4 regions of the Paenibacillus sp. 05T425 genome follow, and region 3 is predicted to be linked to each of the others. Evidence: riboswitches for the same ligand, from Rfam matches in the RefSeq annotation. Region 3 holds a riboswitch; each other region holds the start of a gene.

Region 1 (3,080 bases), on a different contig from region 3:
CGCGATAACCGGAAGAGTCGACGGCGAGGGCAGGAATAACGAACAACTCGATGCGTGTGATGGTGAGACTGTCACTAAGATCTTGATCGGACAGAAAAGAAAGATGACAATCGGATTTCGTCAACATAAATAAACCTCTCCTTATTTCGCTTACGAGGTTAGCTGTCGGATTCGGACAGAGAGACGCCCTACCAAGGTTACAAATCCTTGGATTCACCCCTTGCGAGCGGATCGATTGATCCAAGTAGTGGCTCGCGTTGGTTCCCCCGCTTTTTCAAACGAAAAATTCAGCGTTAGTATGCCGTATATTATAAATCTATCCGCGCCGTTTGTAAATGCTTTTCGCTAAATATTCTGACAACTTACCCTTAAAATAGTGAGATATAGGAAACGGAGCACTGCAGTAAATCTCCACTCATGGCGGGATTTCTCGTACTCTTGTCGTTCCGAACGTGAAGAAGCGCGTCGTTGAACAAACCGTGAATGCGATTGTCAGCGGGGATTTCCTTAGCATGTATCTCACCTATATAACGATGCAGCATGCTGCCCCATCTGATCCAGTCTGCCGGTTTATCTGCTTCATTCACGAACAACTCACCCCAGCCTAATCCGTTAGTCGTTGCTAAATGGAGACAGACGCGATAGCCGGCGCAATAACCATCGTAATCAGGAATGACGAACATCTCGATTCTTCGAATGATTAGCGCCAGGCAGTCGTTGGTGCAAGAAGGTAATGGCTCGTCGATTTGTGCTTGTATAAACATATGAAATTCTCTCCTCTATTCGCTTACGAGGTTAGCTGACGGATTCGGACTAGAGAGCTGCCCTACCGAGGCAGTGCCTCGGATTCACCCCATTCGAACAATCGAACGATTGCTCTTGTTGGTTCCCCCGCTTTATCCTATGGACAAATTCAGCGATAATGATATGCCTTTTTCGGCTCGACGTCTATCCTAAACCGATTCGAAGCATTTGTAAAAGGTTCATTTTGTTGCACAAGACGCTCTAAGAGCAAATTAGAGGAGCGACGATCATTTTATCCATGAAAAGAGGCTTTTTCGATGGAATACTCGTTTTTACTTCTGTTATTTATGATTTGAAAAAAAGCATGCTTGCGCGTGTTGGATAAGAAATTCAGGCATATATGTAATTTCAGAAAACGAGAGATAATTGGCGAAAAAGTGAGTAATATCGAGCTATAACTTTTTGAAAACGTTAACGATCACTCTATAAGCTCCTATATTATCCAATATGGACGCTGGACCTGCTTTACATAAAATTTGGCTGGGAGTAAGATTCGATACAGGATTCGCAATTGAAGTTGCGATGGACTGATCGCTGAGTTTCKGCGAGGCAAGCGGAAAGCGGGGGAACCAAATGTGAAGCGGTGCGTTTGTACGATGTGAGAGTCGGACGACAGCACGGCAGGGGTGAATCTTCGAAGAGGCAGCACCATGGATGCCGCTTCGAAGTAGGGCGACTCTCACCGCCCGAATCCGACAGCTAACCTCGTAAGCGTGGTTTGGAGAGAGGAATGATACAACGATTCGTTTTTAATTGCTATTTTATCGCTGAGTTCCGCAGCAGTCTGCGGGAACGGGGGAACCAAAGAGCGATGCGCCGCGATGGAGTCGGCCGCATAGGTGCTCATGGGGTGAATCGCAAGGCTTAACTGCCTTGCGTAGGGCGACTCTCACGCCCGAATCCGACAGCTAACCTCGTAAGCGTAATCGAGAGAGGCAACCATCGCAGTGCCGATTCGGCATGGCTTCCTTAGCCATGCCTCCGAAGAAGCCCGCGGGGAAAGGTCCTCTTTTCCCGCAGGCTTCTTTTTTGTTGCCTTTTTACAGAAATTCGGAGGAGATTGCCGTTGGGCGAGGAGCATATTATCGTTGCCGGGCTTAATGAAGCTGGCAAAGCATTCATAAAAACATTGGTATTTCGCGGACTGCCGTTCATCGTCCTGACGAACAGCAAGCTAGAGGAAAGACAACTTCGTAAGCATGGACTTAATAACGTTTTATACGTGAATACTAATGACAGGAATAGTTGGATGATACCGGAAAAGGTCATTGGAGATGTATTCATCTTTGAGAGCAGCTTAGCTCTTAGCTGCAGGTTCATACAATGCTGCAGGGATTGGACGTCTAGATCGATCTACGTCATTACTACGCATTGGAATCCAAGAGTCATATATAAAGGTCTTGGCGCAGATCACATCGTACATTCGCAAACCGGCGAAATTGGGTTTCTATTGAAAAAATAACTTTTTGTAAATGTCTATAGCAGGAGGGAACTGCCTTGATGGATCTGTACATGATTGGTACTTTAATCGTTTGCTTCGGATTGTTTTATGGTTTTCTTGCTTGGTGCGACAGAGCTGTTAAGCAAACGGGGGGCGATGGCGAATGATTATCGTAGCAGCGCTTGCGGTGCTCGTATTCGGTTACCTATTATATGCTTTAATTCACCCGGAAAAATTTTAACCAGGAGGAACAACGATGGATATTTTGCAGCTATTAATTGTCATTGCCGTTCTTCTGCTGCTTGTGAAGCCGCTCGGAACGTATGTGTATCACGTATTCTCGAACGAGTCCAACCGGCTCGATAAAGTATATGGAGGATCGGAACGGTTCATTTACAGGTTGATTGGACTTAAGAATCGAGCGGGCATGAGCTGGAAAACGTATGCGCTCAGTTTCATCGCCACGAACATTATTTTGGTAGCTTTCAGCTATCTGATTCTACGGCTGCAGCATGCGCTGCCGCTTAATCCGAACGGCATGGCGAGCATGGAGCCTACGCTAACGTTTAATACGATTATCAGTTTCATGACCAATACGAACCTGCAGCATTACAGCGGCGAGAGCGCTTTGTCTTATTTTTCGCAAATGGCGGTCATCATGATGATGATGTTCACATCCGCTGCAACCGGGTTTTCAGTCGCAATCGCGTTCGTAAGGGGCATTACGAGCAAAGGAAAAACGATCGGCAACTTTTTCGAAGACTTTGTTAAAGCCCATACGAGAATTTTCCTTCCGTTGGCCTTTATCGTTACGCTCGTTCTCGTTGCGCTGCAA
Region 2 (3,080 bases), on a different contig from region 3:
AGTTCGACTCGCTTGCCTTACGCTGAACGGTATCGACGAACTTGAGCAGCGGATGGATGATCGTTCGATATGGCGAGTGGAGCGTCACCAACCTTACGTCAGGCATAAACTTCTCCCACTTCTCCTCGAATGCCGCTTCATCCTCCCGCTCGAAAGGAATGTACACCGCAATAATCTGTTCGGCTTTCAGCGACTTCGCGTAGTTGATCGAGTTCTCGACGACATGCGTAATGCCGGCTACCGGCAAAATAATGACGTTGCCCTCTATCGCAACTGGAGGCTCGCAGGTCGCCAGACGCAGCTGCTCCCCTACCGCTTCATAATGCTTCTTAATCCGCATGAACAAATAAATGATTAGCGGCAAGAATATGAGAATCGACCATACTTGCTCGAACTTCGTTAGGAAGAACATCATCGTGACAACGAAGCTAATGAGTGCGCCCGTCGCATTAATGATAAGCTTCGTTACCCAACCCTTCGGCTTCTCGCGAATCCACTTCACGATCATGCCCGTCTGCGACAGCGTGAACGGGATGAACACGCCTACCGCATATAGCGGGATGAGATGCTCCGTCTGCCCGTGGAACGTAATAATGAGGATGATGGACAGTACGCCCAAAATAATAATGCCGTTCGAGTAACCGAGCCGATCGCCCCTCACCGTGAACATGCGCGGAATGAACTTATCCTTCGCCAAATTCACCGCAAGCAGCGGGAAAGCCGAATAGCCCGTATTAGCCGCAAGAATGAGAATTAGTGCCGTCGTGCCTTGAATGAAATAATACATAATGTTGCGTCCGAACGTCTCTTCGGCGATCTGCGATACGACCGTCACTTCCACCTTTGGCGAAATCCCGTAATAATAAGCGAGCCATACGATACCGGAAAATAACACCGCAAGCAGCGCTCCCATCGCAACCAACGTCTTCGCCGCATTGTTCGGAGCAGGATCCTTGAAGTTCGGAATCGCGTTCGATATCGCCTCAACGCCCGTCAGTGCCGAGCTGCCCGATGCGAAAGCACGCAGCAGCAAGAACAAGCTAATACCCGCAACCGGCGTGCCAAGCGGCGGATGCAGCTCCGGCGATACGTGACCGGTAGCGATGTTGTAGATACCGACGCCGATCATGATGAACAGCGCCAGCACGAACAAGTACACCGGATAAGAGAGAATCGAAGCCGATTCCGTCACGCCCCGTAAGTTCAATATCGTGATGAAGATGACGAAGATCACCGCGATCAGAACTGTGTATTCGTGCAGGCTGGGAAAAGCCGACGTAATCGCGTCGGTTCCAGCCGATACGCTTACCGCAACGGTCAATATATAATCGACCAGCAGCGCGCCGCCTGATATGAGCCCCGGGAACAGGCCGAGATTTTGTTTCGATACAACATAAGCGCCGCCGCCATGCGGATAAGCGAAAATAATTTGTCGATACGATAAAATTAATGCCGTCAATAAAATCAATACGCCAATTGCAATCGGAACAGAATACCAGAACGCCGCTACGCCAATCGTCATTAGCACAAGCAGAATTTGTTCCGGACCATAAGCAACCGAAGATAATGCGTCCGAAGACAGAATAGCGAGCGCCTTCGTCTTAGCGAGCTTCTGCTCGCCTAGTTCCTTCGACTTGAGCGGTCGACCGATTAATAATCTTTTGATTGAAGCTAACATGCTGTCACCGCCGTCAATGAATGGTTTTCCTTAAAAAAGAGCACAACAAAAAAAGCCGCAGGGAAATCCCCGCGGCTATAAGACGAGCCGTAGTTGATTCACCTCTCCATACACGCTTACAAGGTTAGCTGACGGATTCGGGCGTTTAGAGTCGCCCTACCTCGAGCGCGCCTTCATAAAGGCAGCGACTCTCGGATTCACCCCGGCGACGTAGCAAGCTTTCGCTTATGCTGCGCGTCGCGATTGGTTCCCCTGCTTTCCGCTTCGAGAGCGGAAACTCAGCGATCGTGAATATATATTTTAGTGCATTACGATCATAGTCCTCTGGGAATGGAATGTAAACCAACGTTTTCGCTCAAATAACGTTAAAAAAGCGATAGAAAATCCATGAATGCGCATACATGACCGCAAGACGTGGCGCACGTCCCTGCTTTGCGCATTTTAATCGTTCAATCGCCACAATATCCGCTACACCCTTGATAATAATTAATTTATTAGACAACCGGGAAAGCAAGCGAGAATTCCGCTCCGCCATCTTTGCGGTTAGACGCTGTAATATGGCCGCCGCAGCGCTCGACAATCGCACGGGCAATCGCGAGCCCAAGCCCGCTTTCGCCGTCCTTGCCCTTCACGAAGCGATGGAATAAATACGGCAACAATTCCTCGGGAATGCCATTTCCGTCGTCGGATATCGACAATTCGACATGTCCCTTGCTGACGGCTGCGTGAATATAAATATGCTTGTTTGCATGGCGAACCGCATTGGACGAAATATTAAGCAGCGCCTGGAGCAGCTTATCCCGATCAGCCCTCACGAGCAGCTCTTCATGCTCATCGACCGATGGATGTAGGGACAGCTCTTTCTTAACCAACATCGGGTTCACGCGTTCGATCGTTTCGATAAGCAGTTCCTTGAGGCTGACCACTTCCGGTTCATAAATATCTTCCTCGCTGTCGAGCTTGGCGAGCAGCGTCATTTCCGTTACGATGTTTTTCAATCTTGCGCTCTCGCTTAATATGATGTCCAGTCCCTTATTAATGGATTCACCCTCGAATATGCCGTCCCGAATACCTTCCGTATATCCCGCAATGGACATTAACGGCGACTTCAGCTCATGCGAGGCGTTCTGGAAAAACTGCTTCTGCGCTCGGCTGAATCGATTCAGCTCTCCGGCCATTTCATGCACCGTACGCGCTACCGAGCCAATCTCGCCGCTTGCCTTCACAAGCTGCACGTCGGCGAACTGTCTGCCTTTCACCTTCGTCAGCTCTTCCTTCAGCCTCATTAACGGCTTAATAAGCTTTCTCGTAATGAGATGGCTGAGCACAAGCATAAGTACGCCGCCAATCGCGAATACGAGGAGCAGCCGTCCGAGCAGCGCCCGCTCGATTTCTTCGATTT
Region 3 (3,080 bases):
TCCTCTATCGATTTATCGATTCGGTCGTCTCGCCCTTGCTGCGCCGGTTTCCAGCTGCATACCCGTCTGATACAGCCGTTCACCTCTTCCTGACCGAGGCGCAGTTCCAACTGCTGAAGACCGACATCCTTACGCCTTATGTATGGATGCTAGGCGGCTTGTTCGCCATCCGCATGTTGCTGACTCCCCTGTTCAATGCCGGACTGTTCTATTCGCTGCACCATTCTAGTACGCGAGGCGAAGGCGCGGCCGGCGGCGGCACTAAATTTGTAGAAGGCATTCGCAAAGCTTGGAAACCGGTCATGCTGCTCCACTGGGCGGAGGCCGCGCTAGCACTTGCTCCCGGATTCTGGGTGCTGCCTCATGCGCTCGACGCATACCTGCAAGGCGGATCGAACGTCGACCTGCTGCAATCCGTCCTTCCCGGCGCTGGACTATGGCTGTTCTGGGGCGTGCTGCTGCATCTGCTCTTCCTGGCCATGCAGCTTGGCGCCGCCTCAAAAGAAGGCATCCTCCACTCGCTCGGGCGCGCGCTGAGGCATATCGTCTCCTTCGCTGCCATCTCGCTGGTTATGTGGGCCATCGGAGCCGGATTAGGACTTCTCATCACCGGTGTATCGCTGCTATGGGCCGGACTATTCGCACTCATCCTTCATCAAGGCTACAACTTGGTGCGAACGCTCGTCCGAGTATGGACCATTGCCGCTCAATACGAATGCCTGCAATCCAAGTAGCTTCATTATCTTAGCCCGCTTTAGCTCAAATACCCCCGAATCTACGCCTGTCCTATTATGGCGAATTCGGGGGTTTTTACGTTATCATCCTACTAATGACGGCGACAGCCTTTTTTGCTAGAAAGATGAGAATCCTCTCACCATTAGTACCTTGGGGTCATACTTTACAGAATATCCACATAATAAATGAAATCGAGTATCGATTATTTAGTCCCTCGGTCCTAGTTGAGGCTTTATTATTACATGAAAAATGATTATACGAAGCAGTTTGTCAAAAGATTACATGAGAATTATTAGAATTTTGTTAGAAAGGCAGGAGATGAATGAAAAAAATCGAATAATTGTCAAGAGCAAAACAAAACTGCCTAATTTCCTAGCGGAAAACGGGGGAACCACTCTGGGTGAATTGATTCCGACGCCACGGCTATAAGTCATACCGCCTCTGTAGAAGAGGATATCATCGACTTGTTCGTAGCGCCTGAGGAATCATAGGGAACCTTCAACCGAACCCCACAGCTAACCTCGTCGGCACCGGAAGGAGTTTCACAATTGAAAAAGGTTACCGTAATGCTTTTGGGGCTTGCGCTCTTGCTCGCTGTTCAAGCGGGAAGCGTTTTCGCAGACTCCAAAATGAACGGATTTATCAATGACGTCATTGGTACTCCGTACAAAAGCGGTGGAACTACCGCGAAAGGCTTCGATTGCTCCGGCTTCACGAGCTATGTGTTCGCTAAGATGGGCATCGATCTTCCTCGCGTTTCCTCCGATCAAGCAACAGTTGGCACGAAGGTCGCTAAAGATGACCTGATTGCCGGGGATCTTGTGTTCTTCGACACAAGCGGCGGAAACAACGGCGCAATTTCCCACGTCGGCATCTACATAGGGGACGGCAACATTGTACACGCTTCGGTTAGCCGCGGCGTTGTAGTCGACAAGCTCGATTCCACTTACTACAAACCTCGTTATGTGACAGCACGTCGCATTCTTAGCGAGGAAGCATTTACCACTTACGCCGACGCAAAATAGTTTCACCCTTTACAACAAAGCCGCAGTCTGTTCGTCCACTCGCGACAACAGTCTGCGGCTTTGTTGTTTTTCTGACAAAATAGGCCACCCCAACAGCCTGCAGGCTGTTGGGGTGCTATTACTTTCTATTTATTACGCACAGCATCGCGCCGCTGCGACTGCCCTCTGCCTAGCACAAGCATTGCGCCCAGTACGAGCAGCATGATCAGAACCAGTACGCTTACATACCAAAGCGTAACCCCGCCGTCATATCGATCCATGAACCAGCCGGTAACGCGAGGGAAGATTGCCCCGCCAAGCCCGCCGCATGCTACGAGCAAGCTCGTCGTCCGCTCAGTCATGCCTGGGATTAACGCATTCGCATAGACAAGGGCGATACCGAATATACCCGAGAAGAACAGACCGCTTAAAGCGACGAAGAAGAGCATCCAGCTGAGCTGACCCATGAGCGCCATTAATGCGAACACGATCGTTGCTCCGCCAGTAGCAATAAACAAATACTTCGCATACCCCATTTTCTCCGCCAACGTGCCTGCAAATATACGTCCGAACACCATTGTTGCCCAGAACAGGCTGAGCGCTGCCGCAGCACTCGACTCATTTACCTGCGAACGCTCAATAAGCAAGGAAGGCAAGTAATTGGAGAAGCTCATCTCCATGCCTACGTAGATCATGAAGAACGCTGCCGACAGCAGCAAGAACGGAAGCGCAGTGCGCGGATAACCGAATATACCTGTTCTTGCACCTGCCGCCCCTTGCTCCATGCTGCTGCTCACCGCTGCTTTCGGCGGTTGAAATCCGATCTGCTCGTCCAGCTTGCCGAAGGACATCGTGAGCCACAATACGAATGTAACGCCCGACAGTGCCGCCAGTATCGGGAACGATACCTGCCATACGTTCTGAGCGATCAAATAAGCGGCTGCAACCGGTATAATAAGTGCGCCGACGCCAAAAAACGTTTCTAGCCGGCTCATTGCCGAAGCCTTGCCCTTAGCAAGGTCGATGATCATCGCGCCGACGACCGCTTCCGTCATGCCGAAGCCGAACCCCGCGAGAGGAGCGACGGCCAGCATCCAGCCCCAGGGAAGAAGCAGGCTGTAAGCGGCCTCGCTTAAAGTAAGCGCGCCAAGCGCAATAAGCACCGCGCCTCGCTTGCCGATTCTTGCCGTGATGGAGGGAGCCAGTATGACACCGACCAGGAAGCCGAGAAATTGATTCATAATCCATTGTCCGCCGTCTTTGTACGTGAGCCCATAATGATCAATCAGCTGCTCCAATATCGATCCGCCTACCACATGCGCAATACCGATTACCAAGTAA
Region 4 (3,080 bases), on a different contig from region 3:
GCCGATGCCGAAGAACCGGAATACGGCTTCTTCGGATATAGCTGCCGCCCAAGCAAGCACGGGCATGAGCCATAGATAACTCATGTTGTATGGCGATTGCGTAACGTCACTGGTCGACCATGTGCCGATCGTGAGTTTCAAGCCGATGAAGATGGCCGCCTGCAGCGCGAACAGAATAGCGGCGAAGCAGTAGCCAAGCCCCATGCTGCGCCACACGTACGTTCCGTACCCAGGCTGGCCGAAACGCGGCCATAAGGCGCGTCCTTGCGCCTTCCACAAGCCGTCGCCCGCCACGAGCGAGATATAGATCGAGCCGGCCATCGGAATAGACAATAGGACGGTGAATATGGCGGTTATCAGAATCGTCTGACCGCCGAGCTCATTTTCGCCTAGCGATGCTCTAACTCCGTCGAGTACGTTTATATTGATGATGACATACGTAACGAAGTAAATGATAGTGAGTACGATTCCGCGCTTGAATGACGTATGTCCTCGGTAAAGGACGGCGTAGATGACCGCAAGCACGAACAGGATAAAGCTCATGAGGAAGTAGCCGAAGCCGGTCATGAATTGCGCCCACTTGTCTTGGCCTTTCACATAGTCCCTATACTCTGCCGGCGGAATGAAGGCTGGCTTGTATTTCGTCATAACGGGCTTGCCGTCGATCAAGCTTACGGCAATCGTCACTTGCAGCTTCGATTGGCCGATCGAATGGTCGCTTGGGCTAACTCCCCACTCGCCGTTCGGATAGGCCGCTCCGCTTGCAAGTTCCTCTGCACGGAACCCTTGCTCCTCGAGCAACGCGATGCTCAGCTTATCGATTTCCGGATCGTCGTCCCGAACAGGCTCGCCGCCATGCAGATTCCAGGCCACGATACGTTCACTCTGCATATGGACGTAGACGAATCCTTTGCCGCCTGTCCCTTCGAAGTCGACCTCGACTTGATACGTATCGGTTGGAAATTGTTTATCGTATTGATCAGCATACGCCTCTGTCAGCTCATCGCGCGTAAGGTAGCCGTTCATAAGCTTGTCGGATTGATGGACGGCTTTGGCGGAGTCCACCTCTCGTCCTACGAGCTTCTCGGCGAACGACGCGGCTGCCTGCTCTGCTTGTGCTTTGCTGATGGCTCTGCCGCCTAGCTCATCTGAAGAGCTCGCCTTTATTAGCGGGACGATATCGACGAACATGTAAATTAGAAGACAAATAACGGCTGCCCATATGTAACGCTTCCATTCCTTGTGTTTAATTGAATCGATCATCAGTTCACCTCATGCGTATAGGAGTAGGATGAAGCATACTATACTACCATATCACAACGTTCCCTGAATTATCCATTGAAAGTAGGTCTTTATTTTCATAAACCCGCGAAATAACGATGTTCATGAAGTGTAGGGCAAGGTGAAGCGCATAACTGCGTCTTTTTGGTCGAATATAGCCTCTAATGTGAGAAAAGGGAGCTTTATGCAAGGACGTATTTGGGCTTATAATCGTTATCGTCATACCAAATGAATAGCACAGCCGAATTTCCTTAGGAAAACGGGGGAACCATATTGTTGCCGGGCATCCGGCGGCATGGGGTGAATTTCTACATTGCCGGAGCGCAGCTTCAGGCGATTGAATAGGGCTGCCTGTCCAGGCCCGAATCCGTCAGCTAACCTCGTAGGCGTATTGGAACAGGACTCATCTTCTTGAGCACTTGAGCTTCCAGTGCTTTTTTTTGTGCGCTTATAACGATAACGCAGCAGATTTTCGAAGATTGAGGTGCACAATATAAGATGAAATTCGCATGGATTTGGGACGTGAAGAACTGGTCTCCGCCGAGGATACTTGTTAGCGGCTTCGCGCTCATTATATTCATTGGGGCATTTTTGCTCTCTTTGCCCTTCGCCTCGGCAACAGGCGAACGGCTGAACTTCATAGACGCTTTGTTCACGGCGACTTCAGCGACATGCGTGACCGGCCTCGTCGTCGTCGATACCGGCACCTATTTCTCGACAGCCGGCCAGATCGTTCTGATGGTGCTGTTCCAGCTTGGCGGCCTCGGCTTCATGACGATGGCAACGCTAATCGCGCTCGTTTTGCGGCGGAAAATATCGCTGCGCGAGAGGCTGATTCTTCAAGAGGCGATGAATCAGACAAGCATGGAGGGCATTATTAGGCTAATTCGCCGCGTCATCTACTACTCGCTATCTATTGAACTCGTCGGGATGCTGCTTTTCACGTTCCGGTTCTCGTTCGATATGCCGCTTGGCAAGGCAGCTTTCTTCGGCGCTTTCCACGCCGTATCGCTGTTCAACAACGCCGGCTTCGATATTTTCGGAGATTACCGCAGCTTAACGCTGTATGTGTCCGATCCAATCGTTAATATTGCCGCAATGATGCTAATCGTATTCGGAGGACTCGGCTTCGTCGTTATGTCAGATCTAATGGAATATCGGAAGAAGCGCAAGCTGTCGCTGCATAGTAAAATCGTTCTCGCCATGACGGGGACATTGATCGCGTTAGGCGCGATTGTGTTGTTTGTTTTCGAATTCACGAACCCCCTCACGCTCGGCTCGCTCGATTGGGGAGGCAAGATATGGGCCTCATTATTCCAATCCATTACACCGCGTACGGCTGGCGCCAATACGCTCGATTATACAGCTCTAAGGCAGGCTACCGTCTTCTTTACGATCATCCTTATGTTCATCGGCGCATCGCCGGGCTCGACGGGGGGCGGCATTAAAACCACGACGTTCACGGTGCTTATCGGCGCCGTAATCTCGATGATTCGCGGACGTGAGGATATCGTCTTCTTCCGCTATCGGCTTGCCAAGGACCGCATATTCAAGGCGCTGACGATTACGATTTTGTCGTTAACGCTCGTCGTGGTCGTGACGATGATTCTTGCAACGATCGAGAATCAGCCGTTCATGAAAATATTGTTCGAGGCAACATCCGCGTTCGGCACCGTAGGACTATCCATTGGATTGACCCCGGAGCTTAGCGATATTAGCAAAATGATTATTGCATTCACGATGTTTGCCGGTCGGCTAGGTCCATTAACGCTCGCTTATGCGCTTGGGCCTGGAACAGA

Evidence for each region. Region 3 has a riboswitch for cyclic di-AMP ahead of AC1DF0_RS29000 (C40 family peptidase). Riboswitches for the same ligand answer to the same signal wherever they lie in the genome.
Region 1: linked by a shared signal. The riboswitch ahead of AC1DF0_RS17695 (hypothetical protein) and the one ahead of AC1DF0_RS29000 (C40 family peptidase) in region 3 are both predicted to bind cyclic di-AMP.
Region 2: linked by a shared signal. The riboswitch ahead of AC1DF0_RS21820 (APC family permease) and the one ahead of AC1DF0_RS29000 (C40 family peptidase) in region 3 are both predicted to bind cyclic di-AMP.
Region 4: linked by a shared signal. The riboswitch ahead of AC1DF0_RS10885 (TrkH family potassium uptake protein) and the one ahead of AC1DF0_RS29000 (C40 family peptidase) in region 3 are both predicted to bind cyclic di-AMP.

What each region holds. Positions count from the first base shown of each region.
Region 1 covers NZ_JBFTLA010000007.1:98,069-101,148, reverse strand. Annotated here, with positions in the region: gene AC1DF0_RS17705 (hypothetical protein) at 1-127, opposite strand, end outside; cyclic di-AMP (ydaO/yuaA leader) riboswitch at 133-303, opposite strand; gene AC1DF0_RS17700 (hypothetical protein) at 369-764, opposite strand; cyclic di-AMP (ydaO/yuaA leader) riboswitch at 770-929, opposite strand; cyclic di-AMP (ydaO/yuaA leader) riboswitch at 1,327-1,533, shown strand; cyclic di-AMP (ydaO/yuaA leader) riboswitch at 1,560-1,742, shown strand; gene AC1DF0_RS17695 (hypothetical protein) at 1,871-2,266, shown strand; gene kdpF (K(+)-transporting ATPase subunit F) at 2,409-2,486, shown strand; gene kdpA (potassium-transporting ATPase subunit KdpA) at 2,502-3,080, shown strand, end outside.
Region 2 covers NZ_JBFTLA010000009.1:294,492-297,571, forward strand. Annotated here, with positions in the region: gene AC1DF0_RS21820 (APC family permease) at 1-1,678, opposite strand, end outside; cyclic di-AMP (ydaO/yuaA leader) riboswitch at 1,776-1,972, opposite strand; gene AC1DF0_RS21825 (sensor histidine kinase) at 2,173-3,080, opposite strand, start outside.
Region 3 covers NZ_JBFTLA010000019.1:41,083-44,162, forward strand. Annotated here, with positions in the region: gene AC1DF0_RS28995 (hypothetical protein) at 1-734, shown strand, start outside; cyclic di-AMP (ydaO/yuaA leader) riboswitch at 1,087-1,280, shown strand; gene AC1DF0_RS29000 (C40 family peptidase) at 1,284-1,760, shown strand; gene AC1DF0_RS29005 (MFS transporter) at 1,886-3,080, opposite strand, start outside.
Region 4 covers NZ_JBFTLA010000004.1:397,793-400,872, forward strand. Annotated here, with positions in the region: gene AC1DF0_RS10880 (lysostaphin resistance A-like protein) at 1-1,263, opposite strand, end outside; cyclic di-AMP (ydaO/yuaA leader) riboswitch at 1,511-1,685, shown strand; gene AC1DF0_RS10885 (TrkH family potassium uptake protein) at 1,780-3,080, shown strand, end outside.